DNA from 4 places in the Serratia sp. AS12 genome. Region 4 is predicted to be linked to each of the others. Evidence: predicted binding sites of a transcription regulator. Region 4 holds the regulator's gene; each other region holds the start of a gene.
The links. Region 4 encodes CRP, which controls carbon source genes, mostly activating them, when cyclic AMP is high. Its sites were predicted from a motif close to ATGTGANNNNNNTCACAT; they were not measured.
Positions count from the first base shown of each region.

Region 1 (3,324 bases), 620 kb from region 4:
ACTCACCGCGCCCACCACTTCACCGCGGCGCAGCCTTTCCTGGGTGCGCGTTTCGTCTTCCACCTGCAGGTTCAGGCGGATAGGGGAATCGGTCAGCACCGGTTTCAACGCGGGCAGCAGCCAGGTCGCCAGACTGTCGGCGTTGACCGCCAGCGACAATAGCAGCGGCGTATCGGCGCCGGTGTCGTTACCCAGCCACTCCTCTTCCAGCAGTTCCACCTGGTGCAACAGCGCCAGCAATTTCTGGCCCTGCTCGGTCGGGCGCGGCGGTACGGTGCGCACCAGCAGCGGCTGGCCGAACAGATTTTCCAACTGTTTAATGCGCTGGGATACCGCCGATTGGGTGATGCAAAGTTTCTGCGCGGCGCGCTCAAAGCCGCGCTCACGGATCACCGCGTCCAGCGCTTGCAGCGTTCGATAGTCTGGGCGTTTCATCGGAAAGATATCCCTTAAAGTAGATTGATACTGGCACTATGCCACATTTCTGGCGTTTTACAGGTGGAAAAATCACGGGGCTATCCTGCTGCGGCGCGCCTAAAAATGCGGCTTAGGGTGAAGAAGTGTGATCCTGCCGGAGTGAAAAATAGCGATTTACCCTATAATACGCACACGTTTTCGTACAGAGGCAATGGACATATCATGACGCAGGATGAACTGAAAAAAGCGGTTGGCTGGGCAGCGCTGGATTACGTTACCCCGGGCACCATCGTTGGGGTGGGCACCGGCTCTACCGCCGCCCACTTTATTGACGCACTCGGCTCCATCAAGCACCAGATCGAAGGGGCGGTGTCCAGCTCCGACGCCTCTACCGCCAAGCTGAAAAGCCTGGGTATCCACGTGTTCGACAGCAACGAAGTGGATTCGTTGGATATTTACGTCGACGGCGCAGATGAAATCAACCGCCAGATGCAGATGATCAAAGGCGGCGGCGCGGCGCTGACGCGTGAAAAAATCATTGCCGCCATCGCGCGCAAGTTTATCTGTATCGTCGACTCCAGCAAACAGGTAGACGTGCTGGGCAAGTTCCCGCTGCCGGTGGAAGTGATCCCGATGGCGCGATCTTATGTGGCGCGTGAGCTGGTGAAGCTGGGCGGCCTGCCGGAGTACCGTCAGAACGTGCTGACCGACAACGGCAACGTGATCCTCGATGTGCATAACCTGAGCATCATGGATGCCATTGCGCTGGAAAACAAAATCAACGGCATCGCCGGGGTGGTGACCGTCGGCCTGTTCGCCAACCGTGGCGCGGATGTGGCGCTGGTCGGTACGCCTGACGGCGTGAAGGTGGTTGAATAACCCCCATGCTATGGAGGCGCGTATAGTGCGCCTTTATCTTGTATGCGGTCTTGGATCCTGCCTGACCGCATAATTCACTGGCTAAAATATCTTTTATTAAAAGCGCCAAATTTGGTGACATATGTCACATTGTGAGCCTTGGCTCCACAAAGCTTCTGTCTATTTCTTTCCCTTTGGCATTTTCTGCCAAAAACCAGCAACAACGCTGAGCCTTGTACTGACGGGCAGGCAATCGTTTGTATTGCCGCCCGCGTTATTTTTGTTATGTTGGATGCGTGCTGTTCCACAACAGCCGCTTCTGAAGTCTGAATATAGGGTCGGGTAAATGGCAAAAGTATCATTGGAGAAAGACAGGATTAAATTCCTGTTGGTGGAAGGGGTTCATCAAAGCACGGTAGATAATCTGCGTGCGGCCGGGTATACCAACATTGAATATCACAAAGGTGCGTTAGACACCGAAGCGCTTAAGGCATCCATCCGCGATGCTCACTTCGTCGGCATCCGATCGCGTACGCATCTGTCCGAAGAAGTTTTCGCTGCCGCCGAAAAACTGGTGGCGGTGGGTTGTTTCTGTATCGGCACTAACCAGGTTGATCTGAAAGCGGCGACCAAACGCGGCGTTCCGGTGTTTAACGCACCTTTCTCCAATACCCGATCCGTGGCCGAAATGGTGCTGGGCGAGCTGTTGCTGATGCTGCGCGGCATTCCTTCCGCCAACGCCAAGGCACACCGTGGCGAGTGGCAGAAACTGGCCGTCGGTTCGTTCGAAGCACGTGGCAAGAAGCTGGGGATTATCGGCTACGGCCATATCGGCACCCAGTTGGGTATCCTGGCCGAAGGCCTGGGCATGAAGGTGTTTTTCTACGACATCGAGAACAAGCTGCCGTTGGGTAATGCCCAGCAGGTAAGGCATCTGTCCGATTTGCTCAATATGAGCGATGTGGTGACGCTGCACGTGCCGGAAACCCTGTCGACCAAGAACATGATGGGTGCAGAAGAGCTGGCGCTGATGAAGCCGGGCTCGATTCTGATCAACGCCTCGCGCGGCACCGTGGTGGATATCCCTGCGCTGTGCAAGGTACTGGCCAGCAAACATTTGGCCGGTGCGGCGATCGACGTCTTCCCGGAAGAGCCTGCGACCAACAGCGAGCCGTTCAACTCGCCGCTGTGCGAGTTCGACAACGTGATCCTGACTCCGCATATCGGCGGCTCTACTCAGGAAGCGCAGGAGAACATCGGCGACGAAGTGGCGGGCAAGCTGGCGAAATACTCCGACAACGGTTCGACCCTGTCGGCGGTTAACTTCCCGGAAGTGTCGCTGCCGGCGCATGGCCCGAACGCCAGCCGCCTGCTGCACATCCACGAGAACCGCCCTGGCGTACTGACGCAGATTAACCAGATCTTCGCTGAAGAAGGGGTGAACATCGCCGCGCAGTACCTGCAAACCGGTCCGGAAATCGGCTACGTGGTTATCGATATCGAAGCGGAAATCGAACGTGCTGACGCCGCATTGCAGCGCATGAAGGCGATTGCCGGTACCATTCGCGCCCGCCTGTTGTTCTGAGTGTTCGCGCGTTAACGAAAAGGCCGGATTTATCCGGCCTTTTGCTATTCCAGCTCCCGCCACACCCAATTCTGCGACGGAGTGATGATTTCCGGTAGCGGGATATCCCAATGCTCCACCGGGACCTTTTCCACCTGCTGACAGTCATGCGCCAACCCTATCGGGTAGAGGCCTGTAAGCTGCCAGTTTTGCAGAGTGCGATCGTAGAACCCGCCGCCCATCCCCAAACGCTGGCCTGCGCTGTCAAAGGCGACCAGTGGCGTCAGCACCACATCGAGTTCACCGACAGGTAATACATGGCGTACGTCGAGCTGTGGCTCAAGGATATGGAAGCGGTTGTTCACCAAGAGCGTATCCGGGGCATAGCGCAGGAACAGCAGATTGCCGGCGCTGAACGGGTGCAGAACCGGCAGATAAACCTGCAAGCCTTGCCGCCATAACCGTTCGATCAGCGGAGCGGTATC
Region 1 is NC_015566.1:4,415,577-4,418,900, reverse strand. Features, by position in the region: gene SERAS12_RS20640 (LysR family transcriptional regulator ArgP) at 1-435, opposite strand, end outside; gene rpiA (ribose-5-phosphate isomerase RpiA) at 640-1,296, shown strand; gene serA (phosphoglycerate dehydrogenase) at 1,622-2,860, shown strand; gene SERAS12_RS20625 (5-formyltetrahydrofolate cyclo-ligase) at 2,905-3,324, opposite strand, start outside.
Region 1: the regulator CRP is predicted to act here: its motif matches at 1,409-1,426, upstream of serA (phosphoglycerate dehydrogenase).

Region 2 (3,324 bases), 1.5 Mb from region 4:
GGAGAATCTGCTGGTGGCCCAGCACATGCTGAGCAACCGCAATTTGATCGCCGGCGTGCTCAATACACCCGGTTATCGCCGGGCGGAAAACGACGCGCTGAACCGCGCTTTCTACTGGCTGGAGGTGGTGGAGCTGACGGATTGCGCCAACCGGCTGGCGGGGGAGATGTCCTACGGCCAGCAGCGGCGGCTGGAGATCGCCCGCGCCATGTGCACCACGCCGGAGATGATTTGTCTCGACGAACCGGCCGCCGGCCTGAACCCGGTGGAGACGGCGACGCTGAGCCGCATTATCCGTTTTCTGCGCCAGCATCACGGCATTACGGTGCTGTTGATCGAACACGATATGGGCATGGTGATGGAGATCTCCGATCGGGTGATCGTGCTCGATCACGGCGACGTGATCGCCGAAGGCACGCCGAAAGAAATTCAGCATAACGACACGGTGATCGCCGCTTACCTTGGCGCAGACGAAGAGGAGCTGGCGGGATGAGCAATGCGATGTTGGAGTTTCGCGACGTAGACGTGTTTTATGGCCCGATCCAGGCGTTGCAGCAGGTGTCGCTGCAGGTGAACGAAGGGGAAACGGTCGCGCTGATCGGCGCTAACGGCGCGGGGAAATCCACGCTGTTGATGTCAATCTTCGGTCAGCCGCGTATCAGCGGCGGGCAGATTCTGTTTCGCGGCGAGGATATCAGCCGGCGTTCCACCCACTACGTTGCCAGCAGCGGCATCGCCCAGGCCCCCGAGGGACGGCGTATTTTCCCGGATATGAGCGTGGAGGAAAATCTGCTGATGGGCACCATTACCCTGGGTAACCGCTATGTGGATGAAGATTTGCAGCGCATGTTCGATCTGTTCCCGCGTCTGAAGGAGCGGCGCAACCAGCGGGCGATGACCATGTCCGGCGGCGAGCAGCAAATGTTGGCCATCGCCCGTGCGCTGATGAGCCGGCCGAAGCTGCTGTTGCTGGATGAGCCGAGCCTGGGCCTGGCGCCGATTATCGTCAAACAGATCTTCAGTATTCTGCGCGAGCTGACCCGTGGCGGCATGACGCTGTTTCTGGTGGAACAAAATGCCAACCATGCGCTGAAACTGTCCGATCGCGGCTATGTGATGGTCAACGGCCAAATTCGTCTGACCGGCAGCGGTGCGGAGTTGTTGAGCAATCAGGAGGTGAGGAAAGCCTATCTGGGCGGGATTTGAACCGTCACGCCGGGGGCCAGGAGGCTCCCGGCCATCGATTCAGAACTGGCGTTGGATCCAGCGTACGTTCAGCCGCACCAGCGCGATGATGCCGCTGGACAACAAACGCAGGCCGGCGGGCAAATCGCGGCGGCGAATATCCAGCAGCAGCACGGTGCGCACTTCCTCGCTGTCGTTCCACACTTCGTGTTCGAAGGTATCGTCCCACAGCATAAATTCCCCCTCGTTCAACCGGTATTCGCGCCCATCGACTTTCAGCACCGCAGCGGGAACGCCGTCGGCCCGTTTGGGCATCGACAGCACCAGATAACCGCGCAAAATACCGCGAAACGGGCCACGGTGCGCCGGTACCTGTTTGCCGGGCGCCAGGAAAGACAGTGAAGCGGAAAGCACATCCGGCGAGGTGGCGATCAATTCGGCAAGCGTCGGGCAGCGTTCAAGATTGCGGGTTATCGGCTGGCCATAGGCCTGCATGATAAACATCCGCCAGTCGCGCGCGTCGTTGGCGGAGATTGACGCCTGCTCGCTCATGATCTCGTGAAAACGCGGGATATTGCGCAGATCCTGGGCAACGCTCAGTGCCTCGTCACGTATCTGCGGCCAGGCTGCGGTAAAACGTTGTGCGTCAGGGAACAGGCGATCGCTGTCGAGCACCGGCGCGCCGGAGATGCGGCGATCGTAAATACCGCGTAACCGCAGCACTGCCCAATCATAGATAAATGACATGGTGTCCTCGTTAAATAAGGTGCGACTGCCGGGCGATCAAATACTGTGAGAAAAAAGGTATGAGTTCAACAGATTAGCACAGCATTTCGCCATGCGGGAGTGGTAGCGGCCTGTGCTGAGACAGGCAGGGTGAAGTGGGGGAGCGGTCCGGCAGATTTACCGACAATGGGTGTTCCTGTTCGGCAGCAAACCAGGTGCCGGCCTGAGCATGTTGTCGAAAAATACAGCACAATAAAAATGTGACGCATATCGCATTTTAACCGGCGGTTGGTTAAAATATCGCTACTGCTCGCCTCTGTCCGGACCCCGTTAAATATGGAACACACCCACGTCTCGCGCTCGACCGCCTGGTTGCGCGTGGTTGTCCTCGCCATTTCGGCCTTTATCTTCAATACCACCGAGTTTATTCCGGTCGGGTTATTGAGCGATATCGCCCAAAGCTTCTCGATGCAAACCGAGCAGGTTGGCCTGATCATCACGATTTACGCCTGGATCGTCGCTGCCGCCTCACTGGTGTGCATGCTGCTGACCAGCAAGATTGAACGCCGTAAACTGCTGATCGGGGTGTTTGTTCTGTTTATCGCCAGCCATGTGTTGACCGCCGTGGCGTGGAACTTCACCACGCTGGTGATTTCCCGCGCCGGGGTCGCGCTGGCTCACTCGGTATTCTGGTCGATCACCGCCTCGCTGGCGATTCGCGTGGCGCCGGCGGGCAAGAAAGCGCACGCGTTAAGCATGCTGGCGGGCGGCACCGCACTGGCGATGGTGCTTGGCTTGCCGTTGGGGCGCATCGTCGGCCAACTGCTGGGGTGGCGCATGACCTTTATCGGCATCGCGGTCTGCGCCACTTTCGCGCTGGCGCTGCTGTGGCGTCTGCTACCGGTACTGAAAAGCGAGCATTCCGGTTCACTGGCCAGCGTGCCGGTCCTGTTTAAGCGCCCCGCGCTGGTTCGCCTGTATATGCTGACCATTATCGTGGTGACGGCGCATTTTACCGCCTATAGCTATATCGAACCCTTTATCCAGACCGTGGCCGGGCTGTCGGAAAACTTCACCACCTTGATGCTGTTGCTGTTCGGGGCCGCCGGCATTTTCGGCAGCCTGTTGTTCAGCCGTTTCAGCGAACGTTTCCCGTCGGGCTTTTTCATCGGTGCCATCGCATTGTTGATGGTGAGCCTGTTGCTGCTGCTGCCAGCCTCCGGTGACGAAACCCACCTGACGCTGTTGTTTGCGGTATGGGGCGTGGCGATCATGGCGATTGGCCTGTCGATGCAGGCCAAGGTGTTGAACCTGGCGCCAGATGCCACCGACGTCGCGATGTCTATCTACTCCGGGTTGTACAATTTCGGTATCGGCGCGGGTGCGCTGTTGGGCAATCAGGTTAGCCTGCAC
Region 2 is NC_015566.1:3,534,559-3,537,882, reverse strand. Features, by position in the region: gene SERAS12_RS16545 (ABC transporter ATP-binding protein) at 1-493, shown strand, start outside; gene SERAS12_RS16540 (ABC transporter ATP-binding protein) at 490-1,206, shown strand; gene SERAS12_RS16535 (aspartyl/asparaginyl beta-hydroxylase domain-containing protein) at 1,246-1,932, opposite strand; gene SERAS12_RS16530 (sugar transporter) at 2,248-3,324, shown strand, end outside.
Region 2: the regulator CRP is predicted to act here: its motif matches at 2,170-2,187, upstream of SERAS12_RS16530 (sugar transporter).

Region 3 (3,324 bases), 2.2 Mb from region 4:
TCATGGCCGGCACAATCACGCGCGCATTGGCGAAGGCCAGTTTGCAACTCAACTTGATCGACGCGAACACGCCTTTTTTATCGGCGGTGGTGATCACCGGCGCCAGCGAGAAAGCGATCGCCATGATCACGCCCGGCACGACGAACAGCGTCAAACCCAGTTGAATCAGCAGGGTGCAGATAAACAGCAGCAGCAGCAGGCGCGGCAACTCCGGTGCAGAAGCGCCGATAGCGCGCAGCGCGCTGATGCGTTGCCCTTGGGAAACCAGGCGAATCAGCGTCAGCATCCCGCCAACCAGCAACACGTTACCCACCAAAGCGGAGAAAGTGGCGGCTGCCGATACCTTCAATAACACCATCTGCTGCTCGGGCGTCATTTGCTGAATGATTTCCTGGATCCCCATTCCGGCGGATGCCGTAAAATCACCTTCCGTTGCGGACAAGATCTTCAACTGCTCGACGTCAGGGCTAAAAACCTGATTGAGCAGCACAGAAATGAACGCGGTCAACAACGCCAGCATCAGGATGCTGGTCAGTTGATTACGGAAAAAGTTAAAACTGTCACGGTACAACGTGTTGGCCGTGATAGGCATGCAGACTCCTTGGCATCGAGAAACTAAAGATATATCCATCACCTTTCAAGCTGCAGCATGGTTGGCTGCAACTTGAAATTCATAGGGTATATAGCAAAATCAGTGGGCGATTGTACCCTGTTCCGCGTCGCTGTGGCACCCCGCGAATTGCACTGCGCTTATTTCTTCGGCAATCATCGTTATTGGCAACGACAAGCGTAAGGGAACCGGCAGCGGCGGCAGACCATAACGCTCACGGGCGCGATCGCAGGCTTCGTTGCGCAGGCCGTTTTCTCCAGACTGATCGAATTCGCGGCAAGGGCTGGGGCGATTGAGGTAAATGGAGCAGGACACGGCCTTACCGATTTCACCCTCGAGGGCGGTACAGCGCGGGGACTTGCTGTTGGTCCCCTGCATACAGCGCAGGAAGGGGGTTAAGGGTTCGGTAAGAGATAAAGGGACCGCGCCGCCGCCATCTTCCGCTTCGGCCCAATAGAATGACACTCGAAAATAGCCGCAGCATGCGCCGCAACTGACACAGGGATTATGAATTTCGCTCATCTTGATCGCGCCGACTCCTGACGGCACCCACCAAAACCAACACGGATAATGAAATTACTCAGTGGCTGTTTTTTTAGCAACTGAAGTTTGAACATGCAGATGTTTTGCAACAAAATGCATTATTTGATTCAGATCAATTCTCGATTTATTAGTCCCTTAGATAACCTTGTTTTTAGTAGGAATTAAAAAATTTACACATAAGATGTGATCCCGATGGGATCATAAATACCCGTAAGTAGGTATATTCCCTTCCGAATAGTAACCACACAAATGGAATGGATAATGAAAAAGACAACTCTGGTGGTATTGGCGGCTATGATGGCCCCTATGTTGGCAAACGCGCATCAGGCGGGTGATTTTCTTTTCCGCGCGGGTGCGGCGACGGTACGGCCTAATGCGGGATCGGACGACGTACTGGGGCAGGGATCCTTCAATGCCGATAATAATACCCAGCTCGGTCTGACCTTCGGCTATATGGTAACGGACAATATTGGCGTAGAGCTGCTGGCAGCGACGCCGTTCCGCCATAAGGTGTCGTTGAATGGTGCCGCAGTGAACGGCAATATCGCCACGGTGCGCGATCTGCCGCCGAGCCTGATGGCGCAATATTATTTTGGCGGCAAGCAAGACAAACTGCGCCCATATCTGGGGCTTGGCGTGAACTACACCACTTTCTTCGATGAAAAGTTCAATGACAATGGCAAAGGGGCGGGGTTGAGTAATCTGAGTCTGAAAGACTCCTGGGGTATCGCTGCGCAGGCGGGGCTGGATTACAACCTGGATGAGCACTGGATGTTGAATATGTCGGTGTGGTGGATGAATATCGAGACCAAAACCCGCTTTGACGATGCCAATGGCAATCATCACAGCATTGATACGCGGTTGGATCCTTGGGTGTTTATGTTCGGGGCAGGTTATCGCTTCTGAGGATGACCGTGACAGGGAGGCGCAATGCCTCCCTGCGATCGTTATTTGAGCTGCATGACGTTCTCAACGGATTTCACACCCGCCACGCCGCGCGTTACCTGCACCGCTCGATTGGCGTCGGCGCTTGAGCTGACAAAACCGCTCAGTTGCACGCGACCTTTGAAGGTTTCGACGCTGATTTCTCTGGATTTGATGGTTTTATCCGCCAGCAGCGCTGACTTCACCTTGGTAGTGACTACCGTATCGTCAATATAACCGCCAGTCCCCTCGGATTTCGCTGTCGGCGCGCAGGCGCTTACTGCGAATGCCACAACGGCTGCCATGCATAAGGCCGAAAGGGTTTTAAATAGCTTCATAAATTACTCTCCATGCAATGTTATTGTTGAAACTACATTCAGGTTATTGCCTGAAAACGCTCAGTATTTCCGCAAAATACAGAAATCTGCAACGGGCACCTTCAAGTGTGAGTCAATAAGCGGGTTTGTTCAAATTTTAGATGTAAAAAAATCGAACAACACTGAGAGGAAACAAGATGTTATCGGCGGGCGCAATCGATCACGCCCGCCGCAGGGAGGATCAGATGCGGGTCGCGGCTTTCATTTCGCTGACAAAGTTCGCCAGCCGAGTCAGCATTTCTGCCGGCTGCGCCTGATTTTGCTCGATAATTTTGACGATCGCCGAACCGGAGATCGCACCGGCGGCACCGGCCTGCAGCGCATCATGCACCTGCGCAGGCTCGGAAATGCCGAACCCCTGCAGCGGTGGCGCGGCATGGTATTCGCGCAGTTTGTTCACCAGATGATGCAGTGGCAGTTGGGCACGGCTTTCGGTACCGGTAACACCGGCGCGGGACAGCAGGTAAGTATAACCTCGCCCGTGTGAGGAGATTTCACGCAGCAAATCGTCGTCTGCGTTCGGCGGGCAGATAAAGATAGGCGCAACGCCGTGGCGGGTGGCGGCGGCACGGAAGGGCGCAGACTCTTCAAATGGCACGTCGGCAATCAGCACCGAATCCACGCCGACTTCGGCGCAACGCTGGTAAAAGGCATCGATGCCTTTATGAAACACCAGGTTGGCGTACATCAGCAGGCCGATAGGAATGGTCGGGTGCTTCTGACGAATGGCGGCCAGCATTTCAAAACACTGGGTCGGCGTCACGCCGGAGGCGAAGGCACGCAACGCAGCGCTCTGTATAGTCGGGCCGTCGGCCAGCGGATCGGAGAATGGGATGCCCAGCTCCAGCGCATCGGCCCCGGCTTCAACCA
Region 3 is NC_015566.1:2,870,188-2,873,511, reverse strand. Features, by position in the region: gene SERAS12_RS13355 (YciC family protein) at 1-592, opposite strand, end outside; gene SERAS12_RS13350 (YkgJ family cysteine cluster protein) at 692-1,132, opposite strand; gene ompW (outer membrane protein OmpW) at 1,415-2,059, shown strand; gene SERAS12_RS13340 (BON domain-containing protein) at 2,101-2,415, opposite strand; gene trpA (tryptophan synthase subunit alpha) at 2,636-3,324, opposite strand, start outside.
Region 3: the regulator CRP is predicted to act here: its motif matches at 1,254-1,271, upstream of ompW (outer membrane protein OmpW).

Region 4 (3,324 bases):
GTTATCGCAGTGACCGGCTCCAGCGGCGCCGGCACCACCACCACCAGCGTGGCGTTCCGTAAGATATTCCAGCAGTTGAACATCCGCGCTGCGGAGCTGGAAGGCGACAGCTTCCACCGTTATACCCGGCCGGAAATGGACGCGGCGATCCGCAAAGCGCGCGATCTGGGTCGTCATATCAGCTATTTCGGGCCTGAGGCCAACGACTTCGGCCTGCTCCAACAGAGCTTTATCGAGTACGGCAAGAACGGCACCGGACGGTCACGCAAGTACCTTCATACCTACGACGAAGCAGTGCCCTATAACCAGGTACCCGGCTCCTTTACGCCGTGGGAAGCGCTGCCGGCGCCGACCGACGTGCTGTTCTATGAAGGGTTGCATGGCGGCGTGGTTGCCGAACATACCGACGTGGCCAAACACGTCGATCTGCTGGTCGGCGTGGTACCGATCGTTAACCTGGAGTGGATCCAAAAACTGATCCGCGATACCGGCGAGCGTGGCCATTCACGTGAGGCGGTGATGGATTCGGTGGTGCGTTCGATGGAAGACTATATCAACTACATCACGCCGCAGTTCTCGCGCACCCACATTAACTTCCAGCGCGTGCCGACGGTGGATACCTCCAACCCGTTCGCCGCCAAAGCCATTCCTTCACTGGATGAAAGCTTCGTGGTGATTCACTTCCGCGGGCTGGATCAGATCGATTTCCCTTACCTGCTGGCGATGCTGCAAGGCTCTTTTATCTCGCACATCAATACGCTGGTGGTGCCGGGCGGCAAAATGGGGCTGGCGATGGAGCTGATCATGGCGCCGCTGGTGCAGCAACTGCTGGAAGGCAAAAAAATCGGGTAATGGGTCGGAGCGCGGCGGCAAGCCGCGCCCCTTTATTCTTACGCGTTACGCTACGTCGCGGATTTCAAAGCTGTGAGTCACGCTGGCAGCCTTGTTCAGCATCAACGATACCGAGCAGTATTTCTCGGCGGAGAGGTTCACCGCACGTTCCACGATATTGTCGGTCAGATCTTTGCCGGTCACGATAAAATGCAGGTTGATATGGGTAAAGATGCGCGGCACTTCTTCACGCCGTTCGGAGGTCAATTTTACCTCGCAATCACGCACATCATTACGCCCTTTCTTCAGGATCGACACCACGTCGATAGCGCTGCATCCCCCCACCGACATCAACACCATTTCCATCGGGCTGGGTGCTTTATCGCCGGCGTTGCCGTCCATCAACACCTGATGGCCAGACGCGGATTCCCCCAGAAACGTCAACCCTTCCACCCACTTAACTCTTGCCTGCATATTGGTCACTCCGATTAATTTCTTAAAATCAGAGTACGCTTTCGCATAGAAACTGGCAACGGAACCTGATGCTAGTCATGCGCGAGCAAGACAACACGAGACACCCGCCTCACTCTGTGCTACAAACAGAGCCGCAATAAATCTTTCCGGGACACTGATTTCAGGGAAACTCCCAGAGAAAGGCTCCTTTACCGGTATGTTAATAGAATGTAGCTTGCAGCTCTCCCGGCAAGTTAATATGCTAGAGCAACAGCGTATATTTATGACACGCCTCAAAACCTGCTGCCAGCCACCCTTAAAACAACGGCGACAGCACGTTTTACAGGGAACTCTGACCCCTGTGACACAAGGCAGCGATAACAACAGAGGATAACAGCGAATGGTTCTCGGCAAACCGCAAACAGACCCTACACTCGAATGGTTCCTGTCTCATTGCCATATCCACAAATATCCATCCAAAAGTACGCTGATTCACCAAGGTGAAAAAGCCGAAACGCTTTACTACATCGTAAAAGGCTCCGTCGCGGTGCTGATTAAAGATGAAGAAGGTAAAGAGATGATCCTGTCCTACCTTAACCAGGGGGATTTCATCGGCGAGCTTGGATTATTTGAAGAAGGCCAGGAGCGTAGCGCCTGGGTCAGGGCGAAAACCGCCTGTGAAGTGGCTGAGATTTCTTACAAGAAATTCCGCCAACTGATTCAGGTCAACCCGGACATCCTGATGCGCCTGTCAGCGCAGATGGCAAGCCGCCTGCAAGTGACCTCAGAGAAAGTGGGTAACCTTGCTTTCCTGGACGTTACCGGCCGCATCGCGCAAACGTTGCTGAACCTGGCGAAACAGCCCGATGCCATGACCCACCCCGACGGCATGCAGATCAAAATCACCCGCCAGGAAATTGGTCAGATCGTCGGTTGTTCACGTGAAACCGTCGGCCGCATTCTGAAAATGCTGGAAGATCAAAACCTGATCTCCGCCCACGGCAAAACCATTGTCGTTTACGGCACGCGTTAATCACTGAAAAAACGGCGCGATGATTCGCGCCGTTTTTTTATGCCCCGACCGATCATGTGGCGTCGACTGATTTACCACCCGGAAGTCAATTACGCACTGCGGCAAACGCTGGTGCTGTGTCTGCCGGTGCTCCTTGGCCTGCTGATCGGCCACCTGCAACTCGGCCTGCTGTTTTCCCTGGTTCCCGCCTGCTGTAACATCGCCGGGCTGGACACGCCCCACAAACGTTTTTTCAAACGCCTGATCGTCGGCGGTTCACTGTTTGCACTCAGCAGCCTGTTGCTGCAACAGGCGTTGCTCTGGCAATTGCCGCTGCCGGCGTTGATGCTTGGCCTGGCTCTGCTGCTCGGTGTCAGCGGCGAAATCAGCCCATTACATGCCCGCCTGCTCCCCGCCGCGTTGATCGCCGCCATCTTTTCTCTCAGCATGGCCGGCACGGTGCCACTGTGGTACGCCCCCTTACTGTATGTGGTGGGTACCGCCTGGTACGGCCTGTTCACCTGGTTCTGGTTCAAGCTGTGGAAAGAACAGCCGATGCGCGAATCGCTGAGCCAGCTTTATCTGGAACTGGCGGACTACTTTGAAGCCAAGTATTCCCTGTTAACCCAACATACCGATCCGCAAACCGCGTTACCGCCATTGCTGGTGCGCCAGCAAAAAGTGATGGACCTGATCAGCTTGCTGTATCAGCAGCTCAACTTTTTGCCGCACGCCAATAATCTCGAGCAAAAACGCCTGCAGCGAACCTTTCAGGTCGCGCTGGATTTACAAGAACACATTACCGTCAGCCTGCACCTGCCGGAAGAAGTGCAAAAACTGGTGGAGCAAAGCCAGGCCGAGGCGATTATCCGCCGCAATGCGCAGGTGATTGCCGGCCGGCTGCGCACGGTGGCGCACGATATTCTCTATCATCAATACTCCCAGCGCTTCAGTATGACCAACGAGCTGGCAGCATTGGAAAAAGTGGCCGCACAGCATCCCGACAATCCAGTGGGTCAGTTCTGTTA
Region 4 is NC_015566.1:5,035,337-5,038,660, forward strand. Features, by position in the region: gene SERAS12_RS23345 (phosphoribulokinase) at 1-852, shown strand, start outside; gene SERAS12_RS23350 (OsmC family protein) at 898-1,305, opposite strand; gene crp (cAMP-activated global transcriptional regulator CRP) at 1,685-2,317, shown strand; gene SERAS12_RS23360 (YccS/YhfK family putative transporter) at 2,372-3,324, shown strand, end outside.